4 regions of the Microbacterium luteum genome follow, and region 3 is predicted to be linked to each of the others. Evidence: predicted binding sites of a transcription regulator. Region 3 holds the regulator's gene; each other region holds the start of a gene.
The links. Region 3 encodes HrcA, which represses chaperone genes, less so after heat shock. Its sites were predicted from a motif close to TTNGCACTCGNNNNNNNCGAGTGCNAA; they were not measured.

Region 1 (7,675 bases), 950 kb from region 3:
CGTCGCTGCAGTCCTGGAGGTCGTGCGCCTCGACGCACGCGGCCACCAGCCACGCGGTGCCGCCGCTGATGTCGAGGATGTGCTGCGCGCACGCCGCATCCGCCGACAGCAGATCGGTGCGCACCTCGGCGAGCGTCACCTCGCCCAGCAGCAGGGGCGGACTGTCGTGCTCGACCACGCGGGTGATCTCCACCAGCGCCGGCGGTGCCGGCCACGTGCGGTAGGCGATGACGAGGCCCGCGTCGGGTCGATGCGCGCGTTCGAGGAGTGTTCCGAGCGCCTTCTCGTCGAGCTCCTGCGCGTCGTCGACGAGGAGGGTCACGTCGTCGTCGACGGGATCGGTGCTATCGCGCGCCGACCACAGGTGGGTCGGCCGGCCGTCTCGGTCGAGCCGACCGCGCAGGTAGGCGAGCGCATCCGTCTTGCCCGAGCCGGCACCCCCGACGATCGCTGCGCGCAGTGGGGGTCTGCGCGTGACGAGGTCGTCGAGGGCGCCGAGCGCGTGGGCAGCCCGGGGAAGCATCTCTACCGTCGGATCGGTGGTCTCGGTGAGCCTGTTCACTATCGCCCCCGCACGCTACTCAGCCGTCACCGTCGTATCGGACGGGCTGGGGCTGGGCGACGTGGGGGGAGTCGTCTCGGTCTGCGTTTCTGAGGGCGCGGGGTCGGGTGCCGTCGAGGTCGACGCGGTGGGTTCCGGCTCGCTCGTCGGCTCGGGCTCCTGCGTCGGGGTCGTCTGATCCGGCGTCGGGTCGGTCGTCGGCGACGGGTCCGTCGTCGGCTCGGTCGGGGTCGGGTCCGGCTCCTGCGTCGGAGTGGTCGACGGTGTCGAGGGCGAGGGCGTCGACGGGGTGGTCGGCGTCGGTGTCGATGTGGTCGGAGGCGTCGACGGCGTGGTCGTCGACCCGCCGGATCCGGACGAGCCGGTCGATCCGGTGGAGCCGCTGGACCCGGACGAACCGCTCGAGCCCGACGACCCGCTCGACCCCGTCGATCCGCTGGATCCCGAGGACTTCGGCGGCGCCGACTTCGACGGCGACGTGCGCCCCTGCGTGGCACTCGAGGAGGAGGACGATGACTTCGGTGTGGTGCGGGTGTTGTGCACCATCGGGTTGCTGCGCGGTGTGGTCCAGCCGCCGGTGTCCGCCTTCGGCCGGGGCGCGGCCTTGACCGCATCGGCAGCACCCGGTTCCTCACCGGCCGCCTCGGGCTCACTCGTCTCGCTGACCGCCTGCGAGGACGCGGTCAGCTCCATGCCGAGCCACTCGCTCAGCGACTGCTGGCTCGAGCCGGCGGCGAGGGTGCTGTTGCCGAGTCCGGTCGCGTTCGCGAGCACGAGGCCGCTCGCGAGCACGAGCGCGCCCGCTGCGGACGCCGCGATCGGGATCGCCCGAGACCGGCGAGCGGGAAGCGGCGTGGGTGCCTCGGCGACATCGGCCGCCTCGGCGACGGGGGCGTCGTCGACCAGTGCCGCGGCGGACCCGGCCGGCAGCAGGGCGAGACCCGCGCCGATCTCGGCGGCCGGTGCGATGGCCCGCGCTGCGCCGAGGGCGATCGAGGACTTCGGATCGGCATCGATCGCGATCGGACGGTCGAAGCGCTCGGAGAGCATCTGCGCGACGAGCGGGATGCGAGATGATCCGCCGACGAGCAGGATGCTCTCGACGTCGTCGGGAGTGAGACCGGCGGCTTCGAGCGTGTCTTCGAGCGTGTCGGCCGTGCGCTCCACCGACGGCGCGATCATGTCCTCGAACTCCGCACGGGTCAGGCGAACGCTCGCCGCGCCCGTGGGCAGGAGCACCGGGATCGTCACGTCGGAGTCGAACGAGAGCGCCTCCTTGGCGTCGACGCACTCCCGGCGCAGCTGCGACAGCGCCAGCCGCATGTCGGCGTCGTCGGACTGCAGGTCGGCTGCGGTCACGCCCGCAGCGCGGAGCACGTGGCGGAGCACCTCGTCGTCGAAGTCGGCGCCACCGAGGTCGTCGATTCCCGACGCGCTGCCGAGGGGCGCGAACCCGCCGTCGTCGGACTTGCGGAGGATGACGGAGTCGAACGTGCCGCCGCCGAGGTCGTAGACGGCGAGCGAGCGGCCCGGCTCCAGAACCCGGCCGGCTTCGTACTGCCGTGCGGCCGCTTCGGGTTCGGTGATCAGCGACACCTCGCCGACCTCGGCGCGGCCCAGCGCGGTGCGGATCAGGCCCAGCCGGTGGGAGCCCCACCCGGTCGGGTGGGTGAGCATGGTGCCCTCGGGTGACGAGCCCTCGCGCTCGACGACGGCCTCGATGACCGAGGCGACGGTGTGCGCATAGAGCTGCTCGGGCGGAAGAGTCCGCCCCGCCACCGACAGCGGAACGTCGTCGCCGATGCTGCGCTTGAACTCGCGCACGAGCCGCTCGGGCTGGCTGATGCCGCGTCGTTCGGCGGCGTCTCCGAAGAGCAGGCCGTCAGCGGTGACGAACACCGATGACGGAGCACTGTCGGTGCTGCGTCCGAGCGGAAAGCTTCGGGTGTCGAGTGTGGTGTCGGGAGCGGACCGTGCGGTCGCTGCCGCCGTCCTGCTCGTACCGACGTCGATACCCAGAAAATACGCCGTTGCCATGATCCCCCCACGGATCGGGCGCGAGCTGGCGAGAGCTCGTGATTACCCCAGTTGTTCCCAGTGTCCCAGTGCAGCAGACGAGGAGCGATCACGGTGGCGAACGCCGTCGTCTGCATCCGATGCCAGGTCACCCAGCTGACCCGGTCTCGGTGTTGTCATCGTACACACACATGAGGGGAGACGGCCAGGGCCGTGCTGATACGTGTCGATCGTAAATCTGGCACTCGCGTTGCAAGAGTGCCAGCGCTTCCCTAGACTTGCGTTAGCACTCTCACTCCGAGTTTGCTAACGAGTCTTGACGTCTCATAGGAAAGCAGAGGTAGACCCGTGTCGGTTTCCATCAAGCCGCTCGAGGACCGCATCGTCATCACGCAGGTCGAGGCCGAGCAGACCACGTCCAGCGGTCTGGTCATCCCCGACACCGCCAAGGAGAAGCCCCAGGAGGGCGAGGTCGTGGCGGTCGGTCCCGGTCGCATCGACGACAACGGCAACCGTGTCCCGGTCGACGTCGCCGTCGGCGACCGCGTGATCTACAGCAAGTACGGCGGTACCGAGGTCAAGTTCGGTGCCGATGAGTACCTCGTGCTGTCGGCGCGCGACGTTCTGGCGGTCGTCGTCCGCTGAGACACCCCGCTTGACGAAGGGCTCGGATGCTTCGGCATCCGAGCCCTTTTCGCTGCCGCAACCGGGCGCGGCAGGTCGGGACTACGATGAACCGGTGAACCTCGACGCGCCCGAGCCCCCCGGGGGAGCCGGCGACGCCGACGAGGCAGCACGAGACGCCCCCGACCTGGGGGAGACCGCGCTCGTGACCGCGGGCGTCGGCGTTCCGTCGTCCGCCGACGCAGGCGCCTCGCCGCCGGACGCCTCGCGAGAGCGAGCGTGGGGCGGCGTGTACACGTTCGTCGCGTACCTCCTGTGGGGGTTCCTGCCGCTGTACTTCCTCGCGCTCGCACCCACCGGGCCGTGGGAGGTCGTCGCGTGGCGCATCCTGCTGTCGCTGGTGTTCTGCGCGATGCTGCTGACCGTCACGCGCACGTGGCCTCGGCTGGTGGCGATCCTCCGGCAGCGACGTCTCGTCGGCTGGACGGTGGTGGCGGGCCTGCTCATCTACGTCAACTGGCAGGTGTTCCTCATCGCGACCCTGACCGGGCACGTGATCGAGACGAGTCTCGGATACTTCATCAATCCGATCCTGACCGTGCTCCTGGGCGTCCTCATCCTCCGGGAGCGGCTGCGTGTCACGCAGTGGATCGCGCTCGGCATCGCGGCCGCCGCGGTCGGGGTGATCGTGGCGGGCTACGGTGCGTTCCCGTGGATCGCACTGTCGCTGGCGACATCCTTCGGACTGTACGGGCTCGTCAAGAAGCAGATCGGCCCCTCCGTCGACGCGGTGAGCGGGCTCACGCTCGAATCGCTCTGGCTCACCCCGGTCGCCATCATCCAGCTGATCGCGGTGGGGGTGACGGCCGGTCTCACACTCGGCACGGCCGGAGCCGTGCACACCGTGCTGCTGCTTCTGGCGGGGGTGATGACGGCGACGCCCCTGCTGCTGTTCGCCGCGGGCGCGCGCCGGGTTCCGCTGACCGTCATCGGCCTCCTGCAGTTCGTCGCCCCCATCCTGCAGTTCACGATCGGGGTGTGGATCCTGCAGGAGCCCATGCCGCCGGAGCGCTGGATCGGCTTCGCGCTGGTCTGGGCGGCGCTGGTGATCCTGTCGGCGGACTCCGTGTCGGCCGCGCGCCGGTCGCGCCGCACGGTGTCGGACGTGGCCGACCTCACGTAACGGAGCGCGTCACCGCACGAGGCGCGCGATGGCCTGCGATGCCTCCGCGATCTTCTCCTCGGCCTCGGGGCCTCCGGCTCGCGCGGCGTCGACCACGCAGTGACGCAGGTGGTCGTCGAGGAGCCCCAGCGCCACGGTCTCCAGCGCGCTGGTGAGGGCGCTGATCTGCGTCAGGATGTCGATGCAGTAGCGCTCATCCTCGACCATCGTGCGGATGCCGCGCGCCTGCCCCTCGATCCGCTTCAGGCGATTGAGGTAGCGGGCCTTGTCGCTGATGTAGCCGTGGTGGGCGTGCGCGCCGTCGGTGATCGGGGCGGTGTCGGTCATCGGGACTCCTTCGGTGTCGGTGCGGTCGCGCGGAAGCGGCGCAGCAGCAGGCTGTTGCCGACGACGAAGACGCTGGAGAACGCCATCGCGGCCCCGGCGATCATCGGGTTCAGCAGGCCCAGGGCGGCCAGGGGGATCGCGGCGGTGTTGTAGGCGAACGCCCAGAACAGATTGGTCTTGATCGTACGCAGGGTCGCGCGCGACAGTCGCAGCGCGTCGACGGCGGCGAGCAGGTCTCCGCGAACCAGGGTGAGATCGGATGCGGCGATCGCGGCATCGGTCCCGGTGCCCATGGCGATGCCGAGGTCGGCCTGCGCGAGGGCGGCGGCATCGTTGACCCCGTCGCCGACCATCGCGACGACCCGTCCCTCGCTCTGAAGCGCGTTGATCGTGTCGACCTTGCCTTCCGGCAGGACCCCGGCTGAGACACGCTCGATGCCCACCTCGGCGGCGACGCGTCGAGCAACGGACTCGCCGTCGCCGGTGAGCAGCACCGGCTCGAGGCCGAGCGCGCGCAGGCGCTGCACCGCCTCCGCGCTGGTGGGCTTCACGCCGTCGGCGAGCGAGATGGCGCCGCGGGCCGCGCCATCCCATGCCACGTGCACGGTCGTGAGGCCCTCGGTGTCTGTCTCGATCGGTGTGACCGCCCAGGAGCGCAGGAACGACGCGCTGCCCACCAGCACCGCACGTCCGTCGACGACGGCCGAGACGCCGGACCCGGCGGTCGCCCGGAACGCATCGATCATCGGGAGCGGTCCGTTCCGCCGGCCGGCCGCGACGATCGCCAGGGCGAGCGGGTGCTCGGAGGCGTCTTCCACGGCGGCGGCGACGCGGAGCACCTCGTCGGCGTCCTCCCCGGTCGCTGCCGTGACGTCGATGACCGACATGCGTCCGGTGGTCACGGTGCCCGTCTTGTCGAGCGCGATGGTGTCGACCCGGCGGGTCGACTCGAGCACCTCGGGGCCGGTGATGAGAATGCCGAGCTGGGCGCCGCGGCCGGTGCCGACCATGAGGGCGGTCGGGGTGGCGAGTCCGAGCGCGCAGGGGCAGGCGATGATGAGCACCGCCACGGCGGCCGTGAACGCGGCCTGCGCGGAGCCGCCGAGCACGAGCCACGCGACGAGGGTGATGACCGAGATCCCGATCACGACCGGAACGAACACCGCCGACACCCGGTCGGCCAGGCGCTGCACATCCGCTTTGCGAGATTGCGCGTCCTCGACGAGGCGCGCCATCTGGGCCAGCTGCGTGTCCGACCCCACGCGCGTCGCCTTCACCACCAGGCGCCCACCCGTGTTGAGGGTCGCGCCGACGACCGCGTCGCCGGGGGAGACGTCGACCGGCACCGACTCTCCGGTGACGAGGGCGGCGTCGATGCTGCTGGTGCCCGAGGTCACGACCCCGTCCGTCGCCACCTTCTCACCGGGACGCACGATGAATTCGTCGCCGACCCGAAGGGACGTGATCGGCACGCGCATCTCGACGCCGTCGCGCAGCACAGCGGCGTCCTTGGCGCCGAGCTGCAGGAGGGTTCGCAGGGCGTCGCCGGACCGCCGCTTGGCACGGACTTCGGCGAAGCGGCCCGCGAGGAGGAACATCGTCACGCCCGCTGCGACCTCGAGGTAGACCGCCGGTCCGCTCGACGCGCTGAACCAGACGAAGCCGTGCGTCATGCCGATCATGCCCGCGTCGGTGAACAGCAGCGCGTACAGCGACCACAGTGTCGCGGCGGTCACCCCGAGCGAGATCAGGGTGTCCATGGTCGCCGCGCCGTGCCGCAGATTGATCACTGCGGCACGGTGGAACGGCCATGCCGCCCACGTCACCACGGGGAGCGCAAGAGCAAGCGAGGCCCACTGCCATCCCGGAAACTGCCATGCCGGCACCATCGACAGCGCGATGACGGGCACGGCCAGGGCGATCGCGACGAGGAGCCGCGTGCGCAGCGCGTGCGCATCCGCGTCATCGGGGGATCGCTCGGGCGCCGGCACCGACGCGTCGTAGCCGGTGCGCTGCACTTCGGCGATGAGCGCTTCGGGCGTGAGACCGGATGCCGACTCGACGTGCGCGCGTTCGGTGGCGTAGTTGACCGACGCCGTGACGCCGTCGAGGCGGTTGAGGCGCTTCTCGATGCGGGCGGCGCACGACGCACACGTCATGCCCTGGATGTCGAGGTCGACGCGCGAGGGCGCGGCCTCGGCGGCCGACGCGGACATCAGGCGCGGACCGCGGAGTAGCCGGCCTCGTCGACCGCGGCGATCACATCGGCATCGGCCGGGACGGCGCCGTCGGTGGCGATCGTGAGTCGCCCCGACGCCGCGCTCACGTCGACGCGGGTCACGCCCGGCACGCGCGAGACTTCGTCGGTGACGGCGCGCTCGCAGTGCCCGCAGGTCATGCCCGTCACGAGGTAGTCGATGGTGGTCTCGGCGCTCATGGTGCCTCCTGTCGCGGTCGTTCGCCGGAGATGCCGGCTGTTGATGGAACACGATACCCCCTGTGGGTATTCCGCGGGTCTGCGACGGTCCTATAGCTGTCAAGTGGTGAGTAGGTCGGTTTTGAGGGCGTTGTAGGTTTCTCTGGCGATGGCGCGTTTGAGGCATCGGAGGATGTCTCGGGTGGTGAGTCCTTCGGCTGCTCGGCGGGTGGCGTAGTCGCGGGTGCGGGGGGCGGAGCGTAGTCGGCCGACGGCGATGAGGTGGAGGGCCCGGTTGGCTTGTCTGTCGCCGCCGCGGTTGAGGCGCATGCGTCGGGTTTTGCCGGAGGATGCCGGCAGTGGTGCGGTGCCGGTGAGTTTCGCGAAGGCTGCTTCGTTTCCGAACCGGTCGAGGTTCTCGCCGGCGCAGACCAGGAGGGTCGCGGCGGTCTGTGTGCCGATCTGGGTGTGGGAGACCAGGGTGGGGACGGTGTCGGCGATGAGGGTGTCCAGGGTGCGGTCGGTGGTGGTGATCTCGGTATCGAGG
Region 2 (7,675 bases), 740 kb from region 3:
TGTCGACGGCGGGGCGCTGGCCTCCGGGGTACAAGCGGGTTGCGTTGTCGAACGTGACGGACGCCATGGTCTTTCTCCTTCACCGGCAGGTACGTGCCGGACGATCCGTAGTGAATGGAAGCGGGGGCTCTCCCGCACGCCCACCATCGGGCGTGTCTCCAGTATGCCACGCGGCAAAGAACCGGAGGTGTCTGGGCATTTCCCAGGGTCGGTGACTAGCATCGTCCACGCCGCGCTCCCCGAGCGGCGCGCCGGAGCATTACGGCCGACGTTCTCCTACGAGGTTCCATGTCACACGACGAATCGACTCCCGACACCAGTCCCGAAACGACCCCTGGCGACCGCCGAGACGCCGTGCGCGCGAAGGCGAAGCAGGTGCAGCAGCGACAGTCGCGCACCCGTCTGATCCAGCGGGTCTCGCTCGCGACGGTCATCGTGGCGGTGGTGGCCGCCGTCGCCGTCGTGATCACCTGGACGGTCTCCAGCAACGCCTCGCGCCCGATGGCGCAGCCGGCGAACGTCACCGAGGACGGCTTCGAGGTCACCGATGTGACCGGTGTCGGCTCGGTCGGCGCGGAGCCGACCACGACGGAGATGGACGACAGCGCAGCGGGCGAGGAAGAGGCCGACGACGAGAGCGACTCGTCCGGGAACGCCGCGATGTCCGCCCAGGCGGAGCCGGTCGAGACGCCCGAACCCGGCGTCGTCGACATCCGCATCTACGTCGACTACCTCTCCAGCGGCGCGCAGGACTTCCAGGTCGCCAACGTACAGCAGCTGCAGAAGTGGGTCAGTGAAGACGCCGCGACCCTCAGCTACTACCCGGTCGCGATGCTCACCGCGAAGTCGAACGGCACCAAGTACTCCATCCGTGCCGCGAGCGCCGCCGCGTGCATGGCGCACTACTCGCCCGACGACTTCTTCAAGTTCAACGACACCCTGCTGCGCCAGCAGCCCGAGCTCGACACCGACGGCTATACCGACATCGAGCTCGCCGACCTCGCTCAGGCTTCCGGCGCGGACGACCCGCAGACGGTGCGCGACTGCATCGTCGAGGAGAAGTTCGCCGCGTGGGCCAAGACCGCCACCGACCGCGCACTCGACGGCATCCCCGACACCGACGACATCTCGCTCACCGGCACCCCCATGGTGCTCGTGAACGGAACGCCGTACGTGGGAGCGCTCGACAACGCCAAGGAGTTCGCGCAGTTCGTGCTGACCGTCTCCAGCGACGCCTACTACGAGGCCACCCCGGCTCCCACCCCGAGCCCCACATCGTGAGCCGCGCGTCGGCTGGGTAGACTGGACCCCTTGCCGACTTGGCGCAATTGGTAGCGCACCCGACTTGTAATCGGGCGGTTACGGGTTCGAGTCCCGTAGTCGGCTCCATCGGTGCCCTTGGTGTCGACCCCGACGTTGTCATCGGGCGGTTACGGGTTCGAGTCCCGTCCTCGGCTCCATCGGTGCCCTTGGTGTCGACCCCGACGTTGTCATCGGGCGGTTACGGGTTCGAGTCCCGTCCTCGGCTCCATTGGTGCCCTTGGTGTCGACTCCGACGTTGTCATCGGGCGGTTACGGGTTCGAGTCCCGTCCTCGGCTCCATCTCGGGGCGGGCAGGATGGGGGGATGGCCGCCCATCGAACGCTCGCAATGGCGGGTGCCGTGGCGATCGGTGTTCTGACCGCGGTGCAGGCTCGCGTCAACGGCTCTCTCGGAGCGGCGCTGACGGACGGCTTCGTCGCCGCGGCGGTGTCCTTCGGCTCCGGCCTCCTGATCCTCGTCGCTCTCAGCGCCGCCCTGCCCGCCGGGCGCCGGGGCGTCGTGACGCTGGCGCACGGACTGCGCCTGCGCACGCTGCCGGTGTGGATGCTCGTCGGCGGTCTCGCCGGGGCGTTCAGCGTCGCCACCCAGAGCCTGACCGTGGCCGTGATCGGCGTCTCGCTGTTCACCGTGGGAATGGTCGCGGGGCAGGCGGTGAGCGCACTCGTGCTCGACCGGATCGGCTACGGACCGGCGGGTGTCGTCGCCGTGACCGTGTCCCGCGTCGTGGGGGCGGCCATCGCCGTCGCCGCGGTGCTGCTGTCGGTGGCGGGTTCGCCGGTGAACAGCGTGCCGTGGTGGATGCTGCTGCTGCCGTTCCTCGTGGGAGCCGGCATCGCGTGGCAGCAGGCGACGAACGGGCGCCTGCGGCAGCGCGTCGGCTCTGCGCTCACGGCCACGGCGGTGAACTTCGCCGGCGGCACCATCGTCTTGCTCGTCGCGGCAGCCGTGCACGTCGCCATCGTCGGAGCGCCCGCGGCCTTCCCCGCGGAGCCGTGGCTCTACATCGGCGGCGCGTGCGGCGTCGCATACATCTTCATCGGCGCCGCCGTGGTGCCCTACACCGGGGTGCTGCTCATGGGGCTCGGCGCCGTCGTCGGTCAGCTCCTGACGTCGGTCCTGCTCGATGCGCTGTGGCCGACGACGGCGAGTCCCGGAGTGCTCATCGGACTGACGGTGTCGGCGGTCGCTCTGCTCGGTGCGGCGATCGCCGTGTTCCCGCGCCGTCGGCGCTGAGGGTCAGCGCGAGCGCTTCTTGCCGGGCATCGACGAGACGAAGGTCGTCGGGTCGATCTCCTTGCCGCGCAGCGGCCTCGACCGCGTCGGCTTGCCGCCGACGTAGAGCCACCCGAGGAGCTCCTCGTTCTTCGCCAGTCCGTGGGCCTTCGCGACCGCCTTGCTCCGCGTCGCGCCGCCGGTGCGCCAGAAAACGCCCCAGCCGGCGTCGTCGAGGGCGAGGCTCAGCATGTGGGCGACACCCGAGGCGACGGCCTCCTGCTCCCAGTGCGGCACCTTGCTCTTGCGGAAGCGCACGACGACGGCGAGCACGAGCGGCGCGCGCAGGGGCTTGGTCGAAACGCCCTTGCGTCCCTCTGCCTTGTTGAGGGCGCGGCCGAGACGTTCGCGTCCGGACCCGCGGATCTCGATGATCCGCCACGGCTTCAGCGACGAGTGGTCGGCCACGCGTCCGGCAGCGGCCACGAGATCGAGCAGTTCGTCGTGGCTGGGAGCCGCGTCGGTGACCTTCGACAGCGAGCGCCGCCGGCGCATCGCCTCGGCGACTGTGGTCACGCGTCGTTCTCGGGCGTGAAGTTCATCGAGAGGGAGTTCATGCAGTAACGGTCGCCGGTGGGGGTGCCGAAGCCGTCGGGGAACACGTGACCGAGGTGCGAGCCGCAGGACGCACAGCGCACCTCGGTGCGCTCCATGCCGTGGCTGTTGTCCTCGAGCAGCTGCACCGCGTCGGGGCGGATCGACTCGTAGAAGCTCGGCCAGCCGCAGTGGGAGTCGAACTTGGTGCCGCTCTTGAACAGCTCGGCGCCGCACGCGGCACACGTGTAGAGCCCGGCGCGCTCCTCGTCGAGGAGTTCACCGGTCCAGGGACGCTCGGTGCCGGCCTCGCGCAGCACCTGGTACTGCTCGGGGGTGAGCTCTTCGCGCCACTGCGCGTCGGTCTTGTCGACGGAATAGTCCATGGAGATCTCCTTCCCCTCCATTCAACCGCAGCGCGCCGCATCGGGCGCCGAGTGTGACGATGATGACGCCGACAGCGGACAATGGGCGCATGGATGCCGTGGCCGACGTCGCCGATCGCTATCGGCGGTTCGCGGTGGCTGAGGCTCCGTCACGATCCTCTCTCTATGCGGAGTGGGCGGCGGGTGTCGCCGACGACGTCGACGTGTGCCACGTGCTCGCGCGCATCCCGGCCTCTCGCCGGCAGCCACCGCTCGTGTTCGCCGTCACACGGATGCTGGGCGCGCCCGAGCAGGCCTTCTCGCGTTGGCGCGACTGGCTCCTGGAGCACGCCGACGCCGTCGTCGCCGAGACGTCGCGACGCTCCCTGCAGACCAACGAGCCCCTGCGGTGCGCCGCCCTGCTGCCGGCGCTCGCGACGATCCCCGGACCGATCGGCTTCCTCGAGGTGGGTGCGAGCGCCGGTCTCTGTCTGCAGCCCGACCGCTACTCGTACCGCTACCGCCGGCCGGATCACCCTGACGTGCGACTCGACCCGCCTTCCGGCATGTCGCCGGTCGTCCTCGACGCGAACATCACGGGCGACGCTCCGCTGCGCCTGCCTGAGATCCGGTGGCGGATGGGCGCCGACCTCACACCGATGTCGGCGGGCGATCCCGATGACCGCGCCTTCCTCATGGCCCTGGTGTGGCCGGGGGAGCGGGGTCGAGCGCAGCGGATCGAGGCCGCGCTCGATCTCGCCCGTCGCGAGCCGATCGAGGTGGCATCCGGCGACGCGAGCGATCCCGATCTCGTCCCTCGGCTTCTCTCGGGGATGCCCGACGGGCTCACCCCGGTCGTGTCGACTCTGGGGCTCCTGCCCCACCTGCCCCGGGCGGCGCGTGAGCGGCTCATCGGCGCCATCGCCGACACCGGGGCCATCTGGGTGTCGCTGGACCCGCCGCAGGCGCACGACTGGTGGACCGCGCCCGTCGACCCGGGTGCGGGCCGGTTCGTGCTGCACCGCGACGGCGCGCCGCTGGCCTACGCGGATCCGCTCGCCGCATCCCTGGAGTGGCTTACGGGATGACGGTGCCGGCACGGTTACCGTGGACGACGTGTCCCTCTCCGACCGCGACCGTGCGCTCCTCGATTTCGAGGCGCAGTGGCATCGCCACGTCGGAGCCAAGGAGGAGGCGATCCGCGCGGAACTCGGGCTCGCCCCGGCTCGCTACTATCAGCTGCTCGACCGGCTGATCGACACGGTCGAGGCGCAGCGTCATGACCCGATGCTGGTGAAGCGCCTGCGGCGGCGCCGCGACGTGTCCGAATCCGGGCGCGCGACCCGGTCGATGCCGGGCTGAGCGGCCCTCGGGGCGGATTCCCGGGTTCACCGACGGGTGCCGGTAGCATCGTGGGGTGCCGAAATCGACCTACCCGCGGGATCGCTTCGACGACCTCCCCGCGGACAGCGGGCGCGTCGGCGCCCACCGGGCCGAGAACCCGCACATGCGCGGGTGGGTCGTCTTCCTGTGGGCCGCGGTCGCCACTCTCGTGCTCATCGTCGCGGGCATCTTCGCGACGCTGGTCCTCAGCGGACGCGTCTCCCTCGCTCCCGACGCCGCTCCCGAGCCGACGCCCACGGCGACCATCGAGCCGGTGATCGACACCGCGTACGACGTGCTCGTGCTCAACGCCACGCCCGAGGCGGGTCTCGCCACGCAGGTCAAGGACGTGCTCGTCGAGGCCGGGTGGTCCGCGGATCAGGTCAACGCGAGCGAAGCGGGAACCTCCGACTTCGCCGAGACGACCGTGTACTACGCCTTCCCGGGCGACGAAGCCGCCGCGGCGGGCGTCGCCGAGCTGCTCGGTGGGGCACGCATCGAGCAGAGCGACTTCTACCAGCCGACCGACGACGCCGCCACCGAAGACGTCGACGAGAGCGAATCGGCTCAGCTGACCGTGGTCATCGGCCTCGACCACACCGACAGCGCGTCGGAGGAGACGCCCGCTCCCTGACGCGAACCCCCTCGGGACCAGCGGTTGTTTCACGCCGGTAAATACTTCTATGCGCCCCTGTCAACAGTTGCTGTGATGGCGGTTCGGTGAATTCGCGTCTGCCTACGATGAGCCTGTCCCACCGCACTACAGGAGATTCGCATGGCTCAGGGCACCGTCAAGTGGTTCAACGCCGAGAAGGGTTTCGGCTTCATCACCGTGACCGACGGGCAGGACGTCTTCGTCCACTACTCCAACATCGAGATGAGCGGTTTCCGCGTGCTCGAAGAAGGACAGGCGGTCGAGTTCACCGTCGGGTCGGGCCAGAAGGGCCCGCAGGCGGAGTCCGTTCGCGTCGTCGCCTGACGCGCCGTCACGTCGCGCGCCGAGCGCGTGAGGAAGGGCGGGATGCTGCGGCATCCCGCCCTTCGTCGTGAACACGGACGGTGGCTTGCACTCCCCGGGGGCGAGTGCCAGAATGTATTAGCACTCGTCTCATACGAGTGCTAATGACCGAAGGCCAACGTCCGGGAGGGACGACACACACATGGCAAAGATGATCGCTTTCGATGAAGAGGCCCGTCGCGGCCTCGAGCGCGGCCTCAACACGCTGGCCGACGCCGTCAAGGTGACCCTGGGCCCGCGTGGGCGCAACGTCGTGCTGGAGAAGAAGTGGGGCGCCCCCACCATCACCAACGACGGCGTCTCGATCGCCAAGGAGATCGAACTCGACGACCCGTACGAGAAGATCGGCGCGGAGCTCGTCAAGGAGGTCGCCAAGAAGACCGACGACGTCGCGGGCGACGGCACCACGACCGCCACCGTTCTCGCTCAGGCACTCGTCCGCGAGGGTCTGCGCAACGTCGCAGCCGGCGCCGACCCGATCTCGCTCAAGCGCGGCATCGAGAAGGCCGTCAAGATGATCACCGACCAGCTGCTGGCCGACGCCAAGGAGGTCGAGTCGAAGGAGCAGATCGCCGCGACCGCGTCGATCTCCGCCGCTGACCCCGAGATCGGCGAGCTCATCGCCGAGGCGATCGACAAGGTCGGCAAGGAAGGCGTCGTGACCGTCGAGGAGTCGCAGACCTTCGGCACCGAGCTCGAGCTCACCGAGGGCATGCGCTTCGACAAGGGGTACATCAACCCCTACTTCGTCACCGACCCCGAGCGTCAGGAAGTCGTCTTCGAGGACCCCTACATCCTCATCGCGAACCAGAAGATCTCGAACATCAAGGACCTTCTGCCGATCGTCGACAAGGTGATCCAGGACGGCAAGGAGCTCCTCATCATCGCCGAGGACGTCGAGGGCGAAGCCCTCGCGACCCTGGTGCTGAACAAGATCCGCGGCATCTTCAAGTCGGCTGCCGTCAAGGCTCCCGGCTTCGGCGACCGTCGCAAGGCTCAGCTGCAGGACATCGCGATCCTCACCGGCGGCCAGGTCATCACCGAAGAGGTGGGTCTCAAGCTCGAGAACACCACGCTGGACCTCCTCGGCCGTGCTCGCAAGGTGATCATCACCAAGGACGAGACCACGATCGTCGAGGGCGCCGGCGAGGCGGACCAGATCGAGGGTCGCGTGACCCAGATCCGTCGCGAGATCGACAACACCGACAGCGACTACGACCGCGAGAAGCTCCAGGAGCGCCTCGCCAAGCTCGCCGGCGGCGTGGCCGTCATCAAGGCGGGTGCGGCGACCGAGGTCGAGCTCAAGGAGCGCAAGCACCGCATCGAGGACGCCGTCCGCAACGCGAAGGCCGCCGTCGAGGAGGGTGTCGTCGCCGGTGGTGGCGTGGCCCTCATCCAGGCCGGCAAGGGCGCGTTCGCGAACGTCGAGCTCACCGGTGACGAGGCGACCGGCGCCAACATCGTGAAGGTCGCGATCGAGGCTCCGCTGAAGCAGATCGCTCTGAACGCCGGCATGGAGCCGGGCGTCGTGGCCAACAAGGTCGCCGAGCTGCCCCTCGGTCACGGTCTGAACGCCGCGACCGGCGAGTACGCCGACCTGTTCGAGCAGGGCATCATCGACCCGGCGAAGGTCACCCGTTCGGCGCTGCAGAACGCCGCGTCGATCGCGGGTCTGTTCCTCACCACCGAGGCCGTCGTCGCCGACAAGCCCGAGAAGGCCGCGGCCGCTCCGGCAGACCCCACCGGCGGCATGGACTTCTGATCCCACCGGTCGAGGTCG
Region 3 (7,675 bases):
CCCGCGAGGTCGACGGTTGCGGAGCCCGGGTTGTACAGCTCTACGAAGTCACGGTTGAAAGCGGCGCCGCTGTTGCCTCCGCCCCCGTAGACCTCGTTGATGACCACAGGGGCGTCCGTGGACACGGCCGCGGTCGCCGCAACGGGGAACGCGATGCCGGTGGCGGCGAGTGCGCCCACGGTCAGTGCCGCGGCGGCCGATCGCGCGCGTGATGCGGACGATGTCGGGGGTGTCGGTTCAGTCACGACAGAGGACTCCTTCTCGAGATTCTCCGGCGCCGACGCGATCGCAGGCGGCCTGGTCAACTCTCTGCGACTTCGGGGTTCATTGCGATAGGGATGCGTTAACGTTGCGTTAAATCCGAGGGGCGGAGCGGTGTCGGCTCAGCGCGCGGCCGCGCCGGCGACCCCCGTAGAATCGACGGGACATGTCACCGCGCGCACTCGAGCCCCTGCAGCCTTCCGCGACTCCACCGGAGTCGATCCGGAATTTCTGCATCATCGCCCACATCGACCACGGCAAGTCGACGCTCGCCGACCGGATGCTCCAGATCACCGGGGTGGTCGCTGATCGTGACATGCGCGCGCAGTACCTGGATCGCATGGACATCGAGCGCGAGCGCGGCATCACGATCAAGTCGCAGGCCGTGCGGATGCCGTGGGCCGTCACGGGCGACGACGGTATGGAGCAGGCCTTCGCCCTCAACATGATCGACACCCCCGGCCACGTCGACTTCACCTACGAGGTCTCGCGCTCGCTCGCGGCGTGCGAAGGTGCCATCCTGCTCGTCGACGCGGCACAGGGCATCGAAGCCCAGACGCTCGCGAATCTCTACCTGGCGCTCGAGAACGACCTGCAGATCATTCCGGTCCTGAACAAGATCGATCTGCCGGCAGCGGATCCCGACAAGTTCGCCGCTGAACTGGCGGGTCTCATCGGCGGCGACCCCGACGACGTGCTGCGTGTGAGCGGGAAGACCGGTGTCGGGGTCGAGGCGCTTCTGGACCGTCTGGTTGAGAAGATCCCTGCTCCCGTGGGAGACGCGGACGCCCCGGCCCGAGCCATGATCTTCGACTCCGTCTACGACTCCTACCGCGGTGTGGTCACCTACGTGCGCATGGTCGACGGCAAGCTCCAGCCCCGCCAGCGCATCCAGATGATGTCGACGCGTGCGACCCACGACCTCCTGGAGATCGGGGTTTCCAGCCCCGAACCGATCCCCACGCAGGGCCTCGGAGTGGGGGAGGTGGGCTACCTCATCACCGGTGTGAAGGATGTGCGGCAGTCCAAGGTCGGCGACACCATCACCGATCAGCGCAAGCCCGCGGCCGACGCCCTCCCGGGGTACACCGATCCGAAGCCGATGGTCTTCTCCGGCATCTACCCGATCGACGGGAGCGACTACGCGGATCTGCGCGAAGCGCTCGACAAGCTGAAGCTCTCGGATGCGTCTCTGCAGTACGAGCCGGAGACCTCGGTGGCCCTCGGATTCGGCTTCCGCTGCGGGTTTCTCGGACTGCTGCATCTGGAGATCATCACCGAGCGGCTCACGCGCGAGTTCGGACTCGATCTCATCACCACGGCACCCTCGGTGACGTACGACGTGATGACCGACACGGGTGAGACGGTCACCGTCACGAATCCGAGCGAGTATCCCGACGGGCGTGTCGCAGAGGTCTCGGAGCCGGTCGTCAAGGTCGGGATCCTGCTTCCCAAGGACTACGTCGGAACCGTGATGGAGCTCTGCCAGGCCAGGCGCGGCTCGCTGCTCGGCATGGACTACCTCAGTGAGGATCGCGTGGAGCTGCGCTACAATATGCCGCTGGGCGAGATCGTCTTCGACTTCTTCGATCAGCTGAAGTCGAAGACACAGGGATACGCGAGTCTCGACTACGAGCCGGCCGGTTCGCAGACCGCCGACCTGGTGAAGGTCGACATCCTCCTGCAGGGCGAGAAGGTCGATGCGTTCAGCTCGATCGTGCATCGGGAGAAGGCGTACGGCTACGGCACGATGATGACCGAGCGGCTGCGCAAGCTGATTCCCCGCCAGCAGTTCGAGGTGCCGATCCAGGCGGCCATCGGCGCGCGGATCATCGCCCGTGAGAACATTCGCGCCATTCGCAAGGACGTGCTGGCCAAGTGCTACGGCGGCGACATCTCCCGCAAGCGCAAGCTGCTGGAGAAGCAGAAGGAGGGCAAGAAGCGCATGAAGATGGTCGGTCGCGTCGAAGTGCCCCAGGAGGCGTTCATCGCCGCGCTGTCCGGTGACGTCGAGACGAAGAAGTAGGAGCTTCCGGCACTCACCGGATGCTCGGGAGCGGATCGGTAGGCTCGACACATGCGCCGCGGAACCTTCAAGGACGACACGGTCGACTACGCAGCCGTCGGGGCGACGCAGGCGCCTGACCTCATGCACTTCCCGCCGGAGCGGAGCATCCCCGCCGAGCAGGCGTGGCGGATCGGATCGGGGGAGTCGCGCTTCCGCAGCGCGGGCGAATCGCTGCTGTCATGGACGGCGCAGCGCGGGTCGGGACTCACCCTCAGCGATGTGCGCCCCGCGCCCGGGCCGATGTACTCGGGCGTGAGCTTCGATGCCGAGGGCGCACCGATCGCACCCAGTCGCACCGAGGCGGATCAGCGGTTCGACACCGACGGCACCCCGTTCGTCGGTGCGGGCACCTCCATCCGGCTCGCCGGCCGAGTCGCGGGCATGAGCGTCGACGCGGAACTCCGGGTCATCTTCGCGGTGGAGGAGCCGCGACGGATCGGCTTCGCCCTCGGCACGGTGGGCGGCTCGGTCGTCAGCGGCGAGGAATCCTTCATGATCGAATGGCACGACAACGACGAAGTCTGGTTCACCGTTCGCGCCTTCGATGCGCCGCGCGCGACGCTGTACCGACTGATCCCCGCTCTGACGCGCCGCCGGCGTCGCGAACTCTTCACGCGCTATCTGCGGGCGATCTCGCCGCTGTACACGACGCCCGCGTGAGTGCGGATCGAGCGCGCTGATGGGCGCTGCGCTCCCTCTCGGTGATCCCGCTCCCGCGGACGGGATGCTGCCCGATGATCTCGTCCTCGGCGGCGCGACCGCCTTCGGCGCGTATCTGCACGTGCCGTTCTGTCGCGTGCGCTGCGGATACTGCGATTTCAACACCTATACGGCCGGGGAGCTGCGCGGTGCGCGGCAGGACGCGTACGCCGACACGCTCTTGGACGAGGTGCGGCTCGCAGGACGGGTTCTGGCCCATCGCGGGCCGTTGCGGGAGGCGTCGACGGTGTTCTTCGGCGGCGGGACCCCGACCCTCCTGCCTGCCGGCGACCTCGCTCGCATGCTCGAGGGGATCCGAGACACCTTCGGGATCGCGAACGGCGCGGAGGTGACCGTGGAGGCCAATCCCGACACGGTCACCCGCGCCGTCGTCGACGAGCTCGCCGACGCCGGCGTCACCCGCATGTCGATCGGCATGCAGTCTGCGGTCCCGCACGTGCTCGCCGCTCTCGATCGCACGCACCGACCGGAGAACGTCGGCCAGGCCGTGGCTGCCGCGCGCGCCGCGGGTTTGGGGGTGAGCATCGACCTGATCTACGGCGCGCCGGGGGAGAGCCTCTCGGATTGGTCGCGCTCGATCGACGCGGCGGTCGCCCTGGAGCCGGACCACATCTCCGCCTACGCCCTGATCATCGAGGACGGCACCAAGCTCGCGCGCCAGATCCGGCGCGGCGAGGTGCCGGCACCCGACGACGACCTGCAGGCGGACATGTACGAGGCCGCCGAGACGGCCTTCGCCGCGGCGGGCCTGGAGTGGTATGAAGTCTCCAACTGGGCACGGCGGGAATCCGACCGGTCGAAGCACAACCTCGCCTATTGGCGGGGTACGGACTGGTGGGGGTTCGGGCCCGGCGCGCACAGCCACATCGGCGGCCTCCGCTGGTGGAACGTCAAGCACCCCGCCGCATACGCCGCGCGGCTGAGCGAGGGTTCGTCTCCCGCGGCCGGGCGCGAGCGACCGGACCGTTCCTCGCGGGACCTCGAGACCGTGCTGCTGCGTTCGCGTATCCGCGAGGGGCTCCCGATCGCGCTCGTGCCCCGCGACCGACGCGGCGCGGTGCCGGGGCTCATCGCCGACGGCCTGATCGATGGGGCCAGCGCGATCGGCGGCACGATCGTGCTCACCCTTCGCGGCCGGCTGCTCGCCGACGCCGTCGTGCGCGCCCTCACGGACTGACGGGCGGGCCCGACGCGCGCTCCGGCGGTCGGCGCGATAGAATTGGCACTCACTCGAGACGAGTGCCAGTGCACGCCGGACACGTATGCGGGAGGATCCATGGTCAGCGCACGCGGACTGGAAGTCCTCCGCGCGATCGTGCAGGACTACGTCGAGACGCGCGAGCCGGTCGGCAGCAAGTCCATCGTGGAGCGTCACGCCTTCGGGGTGTCGGCGGCCACGATCCGCAACGACATGGCGATGCTCGAGGACGAGGACCTCATCGCCGCACCGCACACCTCGTCCGGACGGATACCCACCGACAAGGGGTATCGCGTCTTCGTCGACCACCTCGCCGAGGTGCGTCCGCTCTCGCCCGCGCAGCGGACGGCCATCGCCGCCTTCCTCGAAGCGCCGGGAGATCTCGACGACCTCATGGTGCGCACGGTCCGGGCGCTGACCCAGCTGACCGGCCAGGTCGCCATCGTGCAGTATCCCTCCTTCGCCCAGGCGCATGTGTCCCACATCGAGCTGGTCGGGCTGGATGCGGGGCGCATGCTCGTTGTGATCGTCACCGACACCGGCCGCGTGTCGCAGCGGCTCGTCTTCCTCCCGCGCGATCCCGCCGAGGACGAGATCGTGCGCCTGCGGGCGGCGATCGCCGATCTCATCGTCGGCCGCCCCATCCGGGACGGTGCACACGCGATCGCCGAACGCCTTGCTTCGGCTGGAGGCGACCACCGCTCGCCCGATGACGCTGTGATCGACGTGATCGCGATGACCGTCGCGGAGGAACTCGACGAATTCCGGCAGGACAGACTCGTGATGGCGGGAACGGCCAATCTCGCACGGCGCGAGTCGGATTTCCGCGGAAGCATCTATCCGTTGCTCGAGGCGATCGAGGAGCAGGTGACGCTCATGCGCCTCATGGGGGAGATGGTGGCCGACGAGCACGGTCTCGCCGCGAGCATCGGACGCGAGAACGAGCCCTTCGGTCTCGCGGAGGCGTCGGTCGTCGCGGGCGAGTACGACGCGTCCGGTGCCCGGGCGCGTGTCGGCGTGCTCGGGCCGACTCGCATGGACTATCCGAGCAACCTCGCATCGGTGCGCGCGGTGGCGCGCTACCTGTCGCGGCTGCTCGAAGAAGACGAAGGCGCCCGCTGAGGCGCTCGAACACAGACGATCCCGTGGCGACACGGGTGGGAAGGCGAACGTGGCTGACCACTACGAAGTGCTGGGTGTCTCGCGAGACGCGAGCCCCGACGAGATCAAGAAGGCCTACCGGCGATTGGCGCGGGAGCTGCACCCCGACGTGAACCCGGGGGATGACGCCGCCGAGCGGTTCAAGTCGGTGACGCACGCGTACGACGTGCTGAGCGATCCCGATCAGCGAGCACGCTACGACATGGGCGGCGACTCGCCGTTCGGCGGTGGTGGCGCCGCCGGATTCGGCTCCTTCGGCGACATCTTCGAGACCTTCTTCGGTGCCGCCGGGGGCGGCGGCTCGCGGGGTCCGCGTCCCCGCTCCCGCCGTGAGCGGGGACAGGATGCGCTCGTGCGCGTCACGCTCGATCTCGGCGACGTCGTGTTCGGCGTCCACCGCGACATCGAGGTCGACACAGCGGTGCTGTGCGAGACCTGCGACGGCTCCTGCTGCCAGCCGAACACGCAGCCGGTCACGTGCGACATCTGCCACGGCTCGGGCCACGTCCAGCAGCAGGTGCGGAGCCTGCTCGGCAATGTCGTGACGAACGCGCCCTGCCGGGTGTGCCAGGGTTACGGAACGACCATCCCCTACCCGTGCGCGACCTGCCAGGGGCAGGGGCGGGTTCGGGCACGTCGCACCGTGTCCCTCGACATCCCCGCGGGCGTGGAGACCGGCCTGCGGCTGCAGCTCCCCGGCTCGGGAGAGGTGGGACAGGCCGGTGGCCCCAACGGCGACCTCTACATCGAGGTGTCGGTGAAGGACCACGAGACCTTCAGCCGCGAGGGGGATGACCTGCTGGCGACGTTGGAGGTGTCCATGCCCGATGCCATCCTCGGCACGACGACGACCATCGAGTCACTCGACGGCACGGTCGACCTGGAGATCCGGCCGGGTGTGCAGGCGGGCGATGTCCTGACCATCAAGGGGCGGGGCATCACCCCGTTGCGCGGCAGCCAGCGGGGCGACCTCCGCGTCGGAGTGCACGTCGTGACCCCGACCCGCCTGGACCACAAGGAGCGGGCGCTCATCGAGGACTTCGCCAAGCGGACGAAAGCGCCCGCGCCCAAGCTCGCGGAATTCCACCAGGGCCTGTTCGCGAGGCTGCGGGACCGCCTCCGGAACGGCTGACCGATGCCGCTGCACTTCGTCGTCGACGGGGACACCGCGCTCGACGGTGACGAGGTCGTGCTCACGGGGCCCGAGGCGCATCACGCCGCCGTCGTGCGTCGGGTGCGCGTCGGTGAGGCCGTGACCGTCGGCGACGGCCGCGGCGCATGGCTGTCGGGTGAGGTCGCCGCGGCCTCGCCGCAGCGGGTCGCCGTCGTCATCACGCACCGGCGGACGGTGCCCGCGGCCGCTCCTCGACTCGTGCTGGTGCAGGCTCTCGCGAAGGGCGACAGGGACGAGCTCGCCGTGCAGGCCGCCACCGAGATCGGTGCGGATGCGATCATCCCGTGGCAGGCCTCGCGCAGCGTCTCCCGCTGGCAGGGCGCGAAGATCGAGAAGGGCCGTGCGCGATGGTCCTCGATCGTGCGGGAAGCGGCCAAGCAGGCGCATCGCGCCTGGATCCCCGAGGTGACCGCCCCGGTGTCGACCGCCGACCTCGCCGCGCGCGCGGAGCACGCGCGACTGCTCGTGCTCGTCCCCGACGCCGCCGACCCGCTCACCGGTGTCTTCCTCGATCCGCAAGACACCACCGACGTGCTCGTGATCGTCGGACCGGAGGGCGGGCTGACGCCCGAGGAGGTCGATCGGCTGGGCTCGGCCGGAGCGCGGCCGGTGCGACTCGGGGAGAATGTGCTGCGCACCTCCACCGCCGGACCCGCGGCGCTCGCGCTGGCCAGTGCGGCGCTGCACCGCTGGTGACCGGACCTCACGCCGCGGCGGCGGCGGGCGCCGATAGACTCGCGGTATGACGGAATCGTCTGTTTTCACCCGCATCCTGCGTGGCGAGATCCCCGCGGAGATCATCGCCCAGACCGACAACGCCTTCGCGATCCGCGACATCGCACCGCAGGCGCCGGTTCACCTGCTCGTGATCCCGAAGACCGAGCGGTACCGCGATGTCGTCGAGCTGGCCGAAGGCGACCCCGCACTGCTCGCCGAGGTGGTCGGACTGGCGCGCACGGTCGCCGACGAGCACGCGGACGGCCAGTTCCGTCTCGTGTTCAACACCGGCGCTGCCGCCGGGCAGACCGTCTTCCACGTGCACGCCCATGTGCTCGCCGGACAGTTGGAGGAGAAGACCCTCGGTGCCTGATCA
Region 4 (7,675 bases), 1.0 Mb from region 3:
TGCGCCAGGTCGCCGAGCAGTCGCAGGCGGTCGTCGCGGGCCTGTCCCGCCTGCCCGTGACCGTCGTGTGGAAGCCGGTGCTGAAAGACGCCGAAAGCATCCGCCGTCTCGCCCTCGAGGTGAACGCCCGCGACGACGTGATCGGCGTGATGGCGTGGATGCACACCTTCAGTCCGGCGAAGATGTGGATCGCCGGCCTCGACGCCCTCCAGAAGCCGCTGCTGCACCTGCACACGCAGGCGAACGTCGAGCTGCCGTGGGCAGACATCGACTTCGACTTCATGAACCTCAACCAGGCCGCGCACGGCGACCGCGAGTTCGGCTACATCCAGACCCGCCTGGGCGTCGCGCGCAAGACCGTCGTCGGTCACGTCTCGAATCCCGACGTGCTGCAGCAGGTCGAGGACTGGCAGCGCGCGTGCGCCGGGTGGGCGGCATCCCGCACCCTCAAGCTCGCCCGCTTCGGCGACAACATGCGCTACGTGGCGGTGACCGAAGGCGACAAGACCGAAGCCGAGCTGCGGTTCGGCGCGCAGGTCAACACGTGGGGCGTGAACGACCTCGCCCGTGCCGTAACGCAGGCTGAGCCGCACGCCATCGACGCCCTGGTGCAGGAATACGCCGACCTCTACGACGTGCAGCCTGAGTTGCTGCCGGGTGGCGCGCGCCACGCGGCGCTGCGAGACGGCGCCGCCATCGAGATCGGCCTGCGCTCGTTCCTCGAAGAGGGCGGATTCGGCGCGTTCACGACGAGCTTCGAAGACCTCGGGGCCCTCACCCAGCTGCCGGGACTCGCCGTCCAGCGCCTCATGGCCGACGGCTACGGGTTCGGCGCAGAGGGCGATTGGAAGACCGCCGTGCTCGTGCGCATCGCGAACGTCATGGGTGCGGGGCTCCCCGGCGGGGCTTCCCTCATGGAGGACTACACGTACGACCTCGTGCCGGGTGATGAGAAGATCCTCGGCGCCCACATGCTCGAGGTGTCGCCGTCGCTGTCAACGCAGCGTCCGCGCCTCGAGGTGCATCCGCTCGGGATCGGCGGCAAGGACGACCCGGTACGGCTCGTCTTCACCGCGGACCCCGGGCCCGCCCTGGTGGTGGCGATGAGCGACATGCGCGACCGGTTCCGCCTCGTGGCGAACGTGGTCGAGAACGTCGACGCGCCCGATCTGCCGAAGCTCCCGGTCGGACGCGCGGTGTGGAAGCCGGCGCCGGACTTCGCGACGTCGGCGGCCTGCTGGCTCGCGGCCGGCGCGGCGCACCATACTGTGATGACGACCGCCGTCAGCCTCGACGTGTTCCGCGACTTCGCGGAGATCGCGCGCACCGAGCTCGCCGTCATCGACGAGCAGACCACGGTGCGCGGCTTCCAGCAGGAGCTGCGGTGGAACCAGGCGTACTACCGACTCGCACAAGGACTCTAGAACCATGGCACGAATCCCCGCGTCCGGCATCCAGCACACCATCCGGGCGGGTGAGTACGAAGCCGTCATCGCGAGCGTCGGCGCGACCCTGCGCTCGCTGACCTTCGCGGGCCGAGACCTGGTCGTGCCGTTCGGTGCCGACGAAGTGCGCCCGGCGCATCGCGGCGCGACCTTGGCGCCGTGGCCGAATCGCGTCGTCGACGGTGCGTACTCGTTCGGCGGCCGGGAATTCCAGCTCGCCCTGACCGAGCCGGCACGCGCACACGCGTTGCACGGGCTGGCCACGTGGCTCGACTTCGACGCCGTCGACGCGGGCGCCGATCACGTCGTGCTCGAGGCGGTCATCCCGCCGCAGACGGCCTATCCGTGGCGTCTGCTGGTGCGCGCGTCGTTCGCCCTCGGGGCGGATGGGCTGACCCAGTCGGTCACGGTGCACAACGAATCGGATGCGCCGGCACCGTGGGGAACGGGCCCGCACCCCTATCTCGTGGCGGGTGAGGGCCGGGTCGATCAGTGGACTCTGACGCTGCCCGCCGACCAGGTGCTGGCCGTCACGCCGGAGCGGCTCATCCCCACGACCCTCCGCCCCGTCGACGCCGACGATCCGGCGCGGTTCGACTTCCGCGCGGCACGGCGCATCGGCGCCGTCGAGATCGATCACGCCTACACGGACCTCGTGCGCGACGGCGACGGTCACGCGACCGTGACGCTGACCGCAGAGGACGGCTCGGGCGTGCTCATGCAGTGGGATGCGTCATGTCCGTGGGTGCAGGTTCACACGGCCGATCGGCCCGACCCCGACGAGAGCAGGCTCGGGCTCGCGGTCGAGCCGATGACGTGTGCGCCCGATGCCTACAATGCCGACAGCTACGACTACGACGCGGGACTCATCGTGATCGAGCCGGGGCAGGAGTCGACGGCATCGTGGCGGATCGCGGCGATCGCCTGACCGCTGCGTTCGCCTGACCGCGGCGTTCGATCGTCAGTGGTGGTCGTGCGTCGCCGGCTGATAGCCGCCGGGAGTATCGGCGAGGCGTGTCGCCTCGACGGATGACAGCGCGGGGGTGACGAGGGCCGACACCACGATGGCCCCCGCGACGAGGCCGATGACGGCGCCACCCGTGCTCCCGCTCGGGCGCCGGCCGGTGCGCCGCAGGGCGCGGGCGCTCGAGGCGGCGACCACGATGATGAGCGCGACGGCGGCGGCGGCGGCGAACGCGCTCGTGTGCGCCGCGTCGACGATCAGGGCGCCGGCGATCGCCAGGATGGCGCCGATCGATGCGGCGATCGTGACGCGAGGAAGCGGCAGGACGCCACGCGCGAGGACGACGGCGCCCCACACCATCGCCGCCGCGCCGAGAGGGAGCAGGGCGACGCCGATGGCTCGCGATGCGAGCGACGAGTCGTCGGCCGTGATCGCGCCCGCCGCGAGGGCGAGTTGGATGAGGCCGGCGCCCCACGCCGCGATCGCGGGAACCGTGACGGTCCACGCGATCGCGGGGGTGCGCCGACGAGCGTCGTGCGAGCTCGACATCTGTCCGGCTCAGGCGAGGCGGCCGCGAGCAGACGTGCTCCGGTCCGCGGCAAGGCCGACGCCGAGCAGCACGATGGCGCTCGCCAGGTGCAGGAAGTGGTCGAACGTGTTGAGGGCGAGGATGTTCGCCGCGGTTCCCACCAGGAAGAACCCGACGACGCCGAGCAGGAGGTAGACAGCTCCCACGGCGATGTTGATGCCCTTGGCCGCGGCCACGGACGACAGGCCGCCGATGAGGAGAACGGCTCCCACCGCGACGTGGACGATGTTGTGCAGCGGGTTCACCTCGAAGATGCCGAGGAGCAGCCCACCCTCGGTCGCGATGAATCCGACGCCGCCGGTGACGAGGAAACCGAGCAGACCTACGACGATGTAGACCGCGCCGAAGATCGAGGCGACGAGGCGGTTCGGTGACGATGACATGTGTAACCTCCTGAATCTGTGCAACGGGGTGTCGCACAGGTGATTCGCAGTATCGGCATTTTCGGATTGCCCGCGGGTGCCGATGTCCGCGGAAACTCCCGGGTCCGCTGCGTCGCGCGGGCCCGGAGCGAGCGGGTCAGCTGTCGCCGCGCATCTTCTCGTTGGCCTCGTTCTTCGCCTTCACCGAGTCGCGCTCTGCTTCGGCCTTCTTGACGTCGGATTCCGCGCGCATCTCGTCGAGCTTGTCGTCGATGCGGTCCCGGGTGTCTTCCCACGCTTCGCCGGCCTTGCGACCGGCGGTCTCCGCGGCATCCTTCGCGTCATCCATGAATCCCATGAGTCACTCCTCTTCTCGAAAGGCAACCGGGTCCCTGTCTGGGCCCGGTTGAGACGCTATTGCGCGCGTGCGGGCTTGGGGATGGGCTTGCGCGGGCTTCGGGCGACGGGTATCGCACACGGCGCATGCCAGATCCGGCTCAGGTGCGGACGATACGATCTCGTGTGGACGGGAGGTGTGCGGATGGGGCGCAACGCAGACGCGATCGCGGAAGGTGTCTCGATCGCCGACGCCGCGGCACGGCTCGCGGTGCGCAACCGCATCCTCGTCGACACGATCGCGCGCAACGAGCCCTTCGATCCCGAACGGGTCGCCCCTTTCGCCAGGGAGACGCTTCTGGCGCTCGCCGCCGAGCAGGAGGCCGCGGCCGACCTCACCCGCAAGCAGCGCAAGAAGGCGTGGGGGAAGTACTCCGATCCCGACGGCACGCACGACTACCGCGATCGGGACACCCGCAACCTTCGACGTCGACAGCGGCAGTACACCGGCGTCGCGAAGGTGCTGCGCGAGCGGGCCGACGACGCCGAGGCCGTCGCTGAACTCGTCGCCGGTGCACGCCAGGCCGCCTGGGGCGACGTCGAGTCGAATCTGCAGCGGCGGCTGGTCGTCGAGGGAGCACGTCCCGACCTCGAACCCGACTACGGGCAGATGCGGGCCGCACGCATGCAGGCTCTGCGTCTCGTCGATCTGCCGCGCCTGGCAGCCCACCGCCGTCGTATCGGCGACGTCACGGTCGGAGCGGTGGACGAACCGGAAGACGTCGCCGCCGCCATCGATTCGCCACCGACCGAATCGTGAGGTAGTCTGAACCTCGGCCTTCGCGCCGTTTCGCGCGGAGGTCCTGCGCCTCTAGCTCAATGGATAGAGCATCTGACTACGGATCAGAAGGTTGGGGGTTCGAGTCCCTCGAGGCGCGCACTGTGTTGAGACAGTGAGGAATCCCTCGCCCATCGGGCGGGGGATTTTCGCGTTTCCGGCGGCGGTCGGCCCGTATGGCACACGGGCGCGATGGCGTCCCGAGGTCGGCGCTGCCGGCTGATCCCGACCCTTTCGGCATGCTTGTCGTTCCGTTCGCCCAGGGCGATCGAAAGATCTGGCACTCGCAGGAGGAGAGTGCTAATCTGGGCTTACTTGAGTCAATGTGACTCAACTTGGACAAGACACTGTCGGATGGCCGCATCCGACCCGCTACGAAGGAGCAGAAATGGGAACCTACGACCCGTTCCGTGAGCTGGACCGCATGGCGTCGAGCCTCCTCGACGCGCGACGTGGACCCCGCCGCATGCCGATGGACCTCTATCGCGATGGCGACCACTACGTCCTGAACGCCGACCTCCCCGGCATCGACCCGGGCTCGGTCGACATCGACGTCGACGGCCAGCTGCTGACGATTCGCGCCGAGCGGACCCTCGCGTCGGGCGACGGCGTCAAGTGGATCACACGGGAGCGCGAGGCGGCGAGCTTCGTGCGGCAGCTGAACCTCGGACAGGGCATCGACACCGAACGCATCTCGGCGAGCTACGGCAACGGCGTGCTGTCGGTGACGATCCCGGTCAGCGAGAAGGCGAAGCCGCGCAAGATCGAGGTCGCGACCGAGGCCCAGCGCTCGGTGCTGCAGGCGCATGAGTCCCACTCCGCGGCATCCGCGGACGGACCGACGCCCGTCGAACAGTAGACCTCCCTCCGGCGACAGCCCCGACTCCACGAGCCGGGGCTGTCGCTCTGTCTCGGCGCGGAGCAGTCCGTGGGGCGTAGCCTGGAGCGATGAGCGCCTATGTCTCGGCGTTCGAGCTGTTCTCCATCGGAATAGGACCCTCGAGCTCCCACACCGTCGGCCCGATGCGCGCCGGGCGTGAGTTCGCCGTCCGCCTGCGCGAGAGCAAGCTTCTCGACCGGGTCACGGGGGTTACGTGCGCGCTCTACGGGTCCCTCGGGGCGACAGGAATCGGCCACGGCACTCCGGATGCGGTGGTGGCCGGGCTTTCCGGGCTCGATCCCGAGACGGCCGATCCGGGAGCGATCCGCGGGGCCTGGTCGAACCTGGCGGACGGGGACCGGATGCTCCTCGGCGGCATGAGACCGGTGCCCTTCGCCAAGGCGGACGTGAGCTTCGAACCTCGGACGCGCCTCCCGGAGCATCCGAACGCGATGACGCTCGTCGCGCGCGACGACGAGGGCGGCGTGCTGGCTGAGGAGACCTATTACTCCGTGGGCGGCGGTTTCATCCGGCGCGACGGCGAGGCTCCGAGGATCGAAGCGACTCCGTCACCGATCCGCTTCGATTCGGCGGAGGAGCTCCTCGCGATCTGCGACGAGCGCCACCTGACGATCGCCGAGGCTGCGCGCATGAACGAGACGGCGCTGCGCTCGGAGGCCGAGGTCGCGGCCGGCCTCGATCGCATCTGGGATGCGATGGCCGACTGTGTCACGGCGGGTCTGCACGCCGACGGCGTGCTGCCGGGCATGCTGAAGGTGAAGCGGCGCGCGAGCGTGATCCGAGCACAGCTCGAGGACACCACTGCGGCCGGTGGTCGCGAGTTGCCGGGAGAGTGGCTCGGCGCGTTCGCCCTGGCCGTGAACGAGGAGAACGCCGCCGGAGGCCGGGTCGTCACCGCGCCGACGAACGGTGCGGCCGGAATCCTGCCGGCGGTCGCGATGTACTGGTGGCGTTTCCTGGCCGACTCGGGACTCGGCGCCGGAAACGCCGTCACGCCCCACGGGGAACTGGTCGGCAGTGCCCTCTTGGGGTTCGGCACCGCGGGCGATGTCGCCGACGCGGGGGACGACGACGCCGTCGCGGACGCGAACCGCCGCCGTGGCATCCGCCGCTTCCTTCTCACGGCGACCGCTCTCGGGTCGCTCTTCAAGGCGAACGCGTCGATCTCGGGTGCCGAAGGCGGCTGTCAGGCCGAGGTCGGGTCGGCGTGCGCGATGGCGGCCGGCGGACTGACGGCGGTGATGGGCGGCACGAACCGCCAGATCGAGAACGCCGCGGAGATCGCGATGGAACACCACCTCGGCCTGACGTGCGATCCCGTCGGTGGGCTCGTGCAGATCCCCTGCATCGAGCGCAACGCGATTGCCGCATCCACCGCCGTCACCGCGGCGCGGCTGGCCCTGCGCGGGGACGGTTCGCACTTCGTGTCGCTCGATGCGGTCGTCGAGACGATGCGTCAGACCGGCATCGACATGTCCCACAAGTACAAGGAGACCAGCGAGGGCGGTCTCGCGGTGAACGTCATCGAGTGCTGACCCGCCGGATGCCGCATCCGTCGGTTCACCTGTCACCGGATGCCGCCTCCTCCGGTTCACCTGTCACGGGATGCCATATCCTCCGGTTCACGTGTCACCACATGTCGCATCCGCTCCGGAAATCGGCATCCAATGACAACCGAAAACCACGTCCGCGCGAGGTCACGCGGACGGATCGCATGCCCAGCCGCGCTGTGCGAGATGGTGGCGGATGCGGGTCACGGCGGGGCTGACACTCGGGGCGAGGTGGATCGCTGAGAACCGCAGCACGGTCCATCCCAGATCCTGATATCGCCCGTACTTCTCGATGTCGCGATTCCACTGGCGGCGGTTGGTGCGATGGTGGTCGCCCTCGCACTCGATCAGGAGGCCGAAGGTCGGATAGGCGAACTCCGTGCACCCGACGAGGTGTCCGCGATCGTCTCGCACATCGTGATCGAGGACCGGATCGGGGAGCCCCGCGCGCCACAGCCCGAGGCGAAGCGCCGTCTCGGTGGGGCTCGCCACCCCTTCGCGCACGAGCGGCAGTGCCTGGCGGAGTGCGGATGCGCCGATCCGGCGACCGGCTTCGATCGAGGCCTCGAGCTGAGCGAACGTCGCGAGAGCGGTCTCCGGTCCGGTGCGATGCCCATCCTCGGTGCGAGGTCTATGCAGGAGTGCATCTCCGGCGGCGACGAGGTCGTCGAGCGAAAGGATGCCGCCGAG

Region 1: the regulator HrcA is predicted to act here: its motif matches at 2,817-2,843, upstream of groES (co-chaperone GroES).
Region 2: the regulator HrcA is predicted to act here: its motif matches at 5,974-6,000, upstream of groL (chaperonin GroEL).
Region 4: the regulator HrcA is predicted to act here: its motif matches at 4,812-4,838, upstream of IM777_RS03225 (Hsp20/alpha crystallin family protein).

Annotation. Positions count from the first base shown of each region.
Region 1 is NZ_CP063814.1:2,629,191-2,636,865, reverse strand. Features, by position in the region: gene IM777_RS12920 (LuxR C-terminal-related transcriptional regulator) at 1-562, opposite strand, end outside; gene IM777_RS12915 (Hsp70 family protein) at 578-2,599, opposite strand; gene groES (co-chaperone GroES) at 2,927-3,223, shown strand; gene rarD (EamA family transporter RarD) at 3,492-4,385, shown strand; gene IM777_RS12900 (metal-sensitive transcriptional regulator) at 4,395-4,712, opposite strand; gene IM777_RS12895 (heavy metal translocating P-type ATPase) at 4,709-6,928, opposite strand; gene IM777_RS12890 (heavy-metal-associated domain-containing protein) at 6,928-7,149, opposite strand; gene IM777_RS12885 (IS110 family RNA-guided transposase) at 7,249-7,675, opposite strand, start outside.
Region 2 is NZ_CP063814.1:942,087-949,761, forward strand. Features, by position in the region: gene IM777_RS04580 (ABC transporter ATP-binding protein) at 1-67, opposite strand, end outside; gene IM777_RS04585 (DsbA family protein) at 289-1,281, shown strand; tRNA gene IM777_RS04590 (tRNA-Thr) at 1,314-1,389, shown strand; gene IM777_RS04595 (DMT family transporter) at 1,627-2,556, shown strand; gene IM777_RS04600 (nitroreductase family protein) at 2,560-3,090, opposite strand; gene msrB (peptide-methionine (R)-S-oxide reductase MsrB) at 3,108-3,515, opposite strand; gene IM777_RS04610 (DUF2332 domain-containing protein) at 3,605-4,582, shown strand; gene IM777_RS04615 (DUF3263 domain-containing protein) at 4,611-4,856, shown strand; gene IM777_RS04620 (LytR C-terminal domain-containing protein) at 4,912-5,511, shown strand; gene IM777_RS04625 (cold-shock protein) at 5,653-5,856, shown strand; gene groL (chaperonin GroEL) at 6,038-7,657, shown strand.
Region 3 is NZ_CP063814.1:1,682,467-1,690,141, forward strand. Features, by position in the region: gene IM777_RS08350 (ExeM/NucH family extracellular endonuclease) at 1-245, opposite strand, end outside; gene lepA (translation elongation factor 4) at 428-2,287, shown strand; gene IM777_RS08360 (DUF1990 domain-containing protein) at 2,339-2,989, shown strand; gene hemW (radical SAM family heme chaperone HemW) at 3,009-4,226, shown strand; gene hrcA (heat-inducible transcriptional repressor HrcA) at 4,326-5,369, shown strand; gene dnaJ (molecular chaperone DnaJ) at 5,419-6,540, shown strand; gene IM777_RS08380 (16S rRNA (uracil(1498)-N(3))-methyltransferase) at 6,544-7,278, shown strand; gene IM777_RS08385 (HIT domain-containing protein) at 7,325-7,672, shown strand; gene IM777_RS08390 (PhoH family protein) at 7,629-7,675, shown strand, end outside.
Region 4 is NZ_CP063814.1:652,506-660,180, forward strand. Features, by position in the region: gene araA (L-arabinose isomerase) at 1-1,424, shown strand, start outside; gene IM777_RS03195 (aldose 1-epimerase family protein) at 1,429-2,373, shown strand; gene IM777_RS03200 (hypothetical protein) at 2,407-2,958, opposite strand; gene IM777_RS03205 (DUF4383 domain-containing protein) at 2,968-3,381, opposite strand; gene IM777_RS03210 (hypothetical protein) at 3,518-3,718, opposite strand; gene IM777_RS03215 (asparagine synthase) at 3,902-4,516, shown strand; tRNA gene IM777_RS03220 (tRNA-Arg) at 4,562-4,634, shown strand; gene IM777_RS03225 (Hsp20/alpha crystallin family protein) at 4,923-5,393, shown strand; gene IM777_RS03230 (L-serine ammonia-lyase, iron-sulfur-dependent, subunit alpha) at 5,483-6,970, shown strand; gene IM777_RS03235 (PDDEXK family nuclease) at 7,133-7,675, opposite strand, start outside.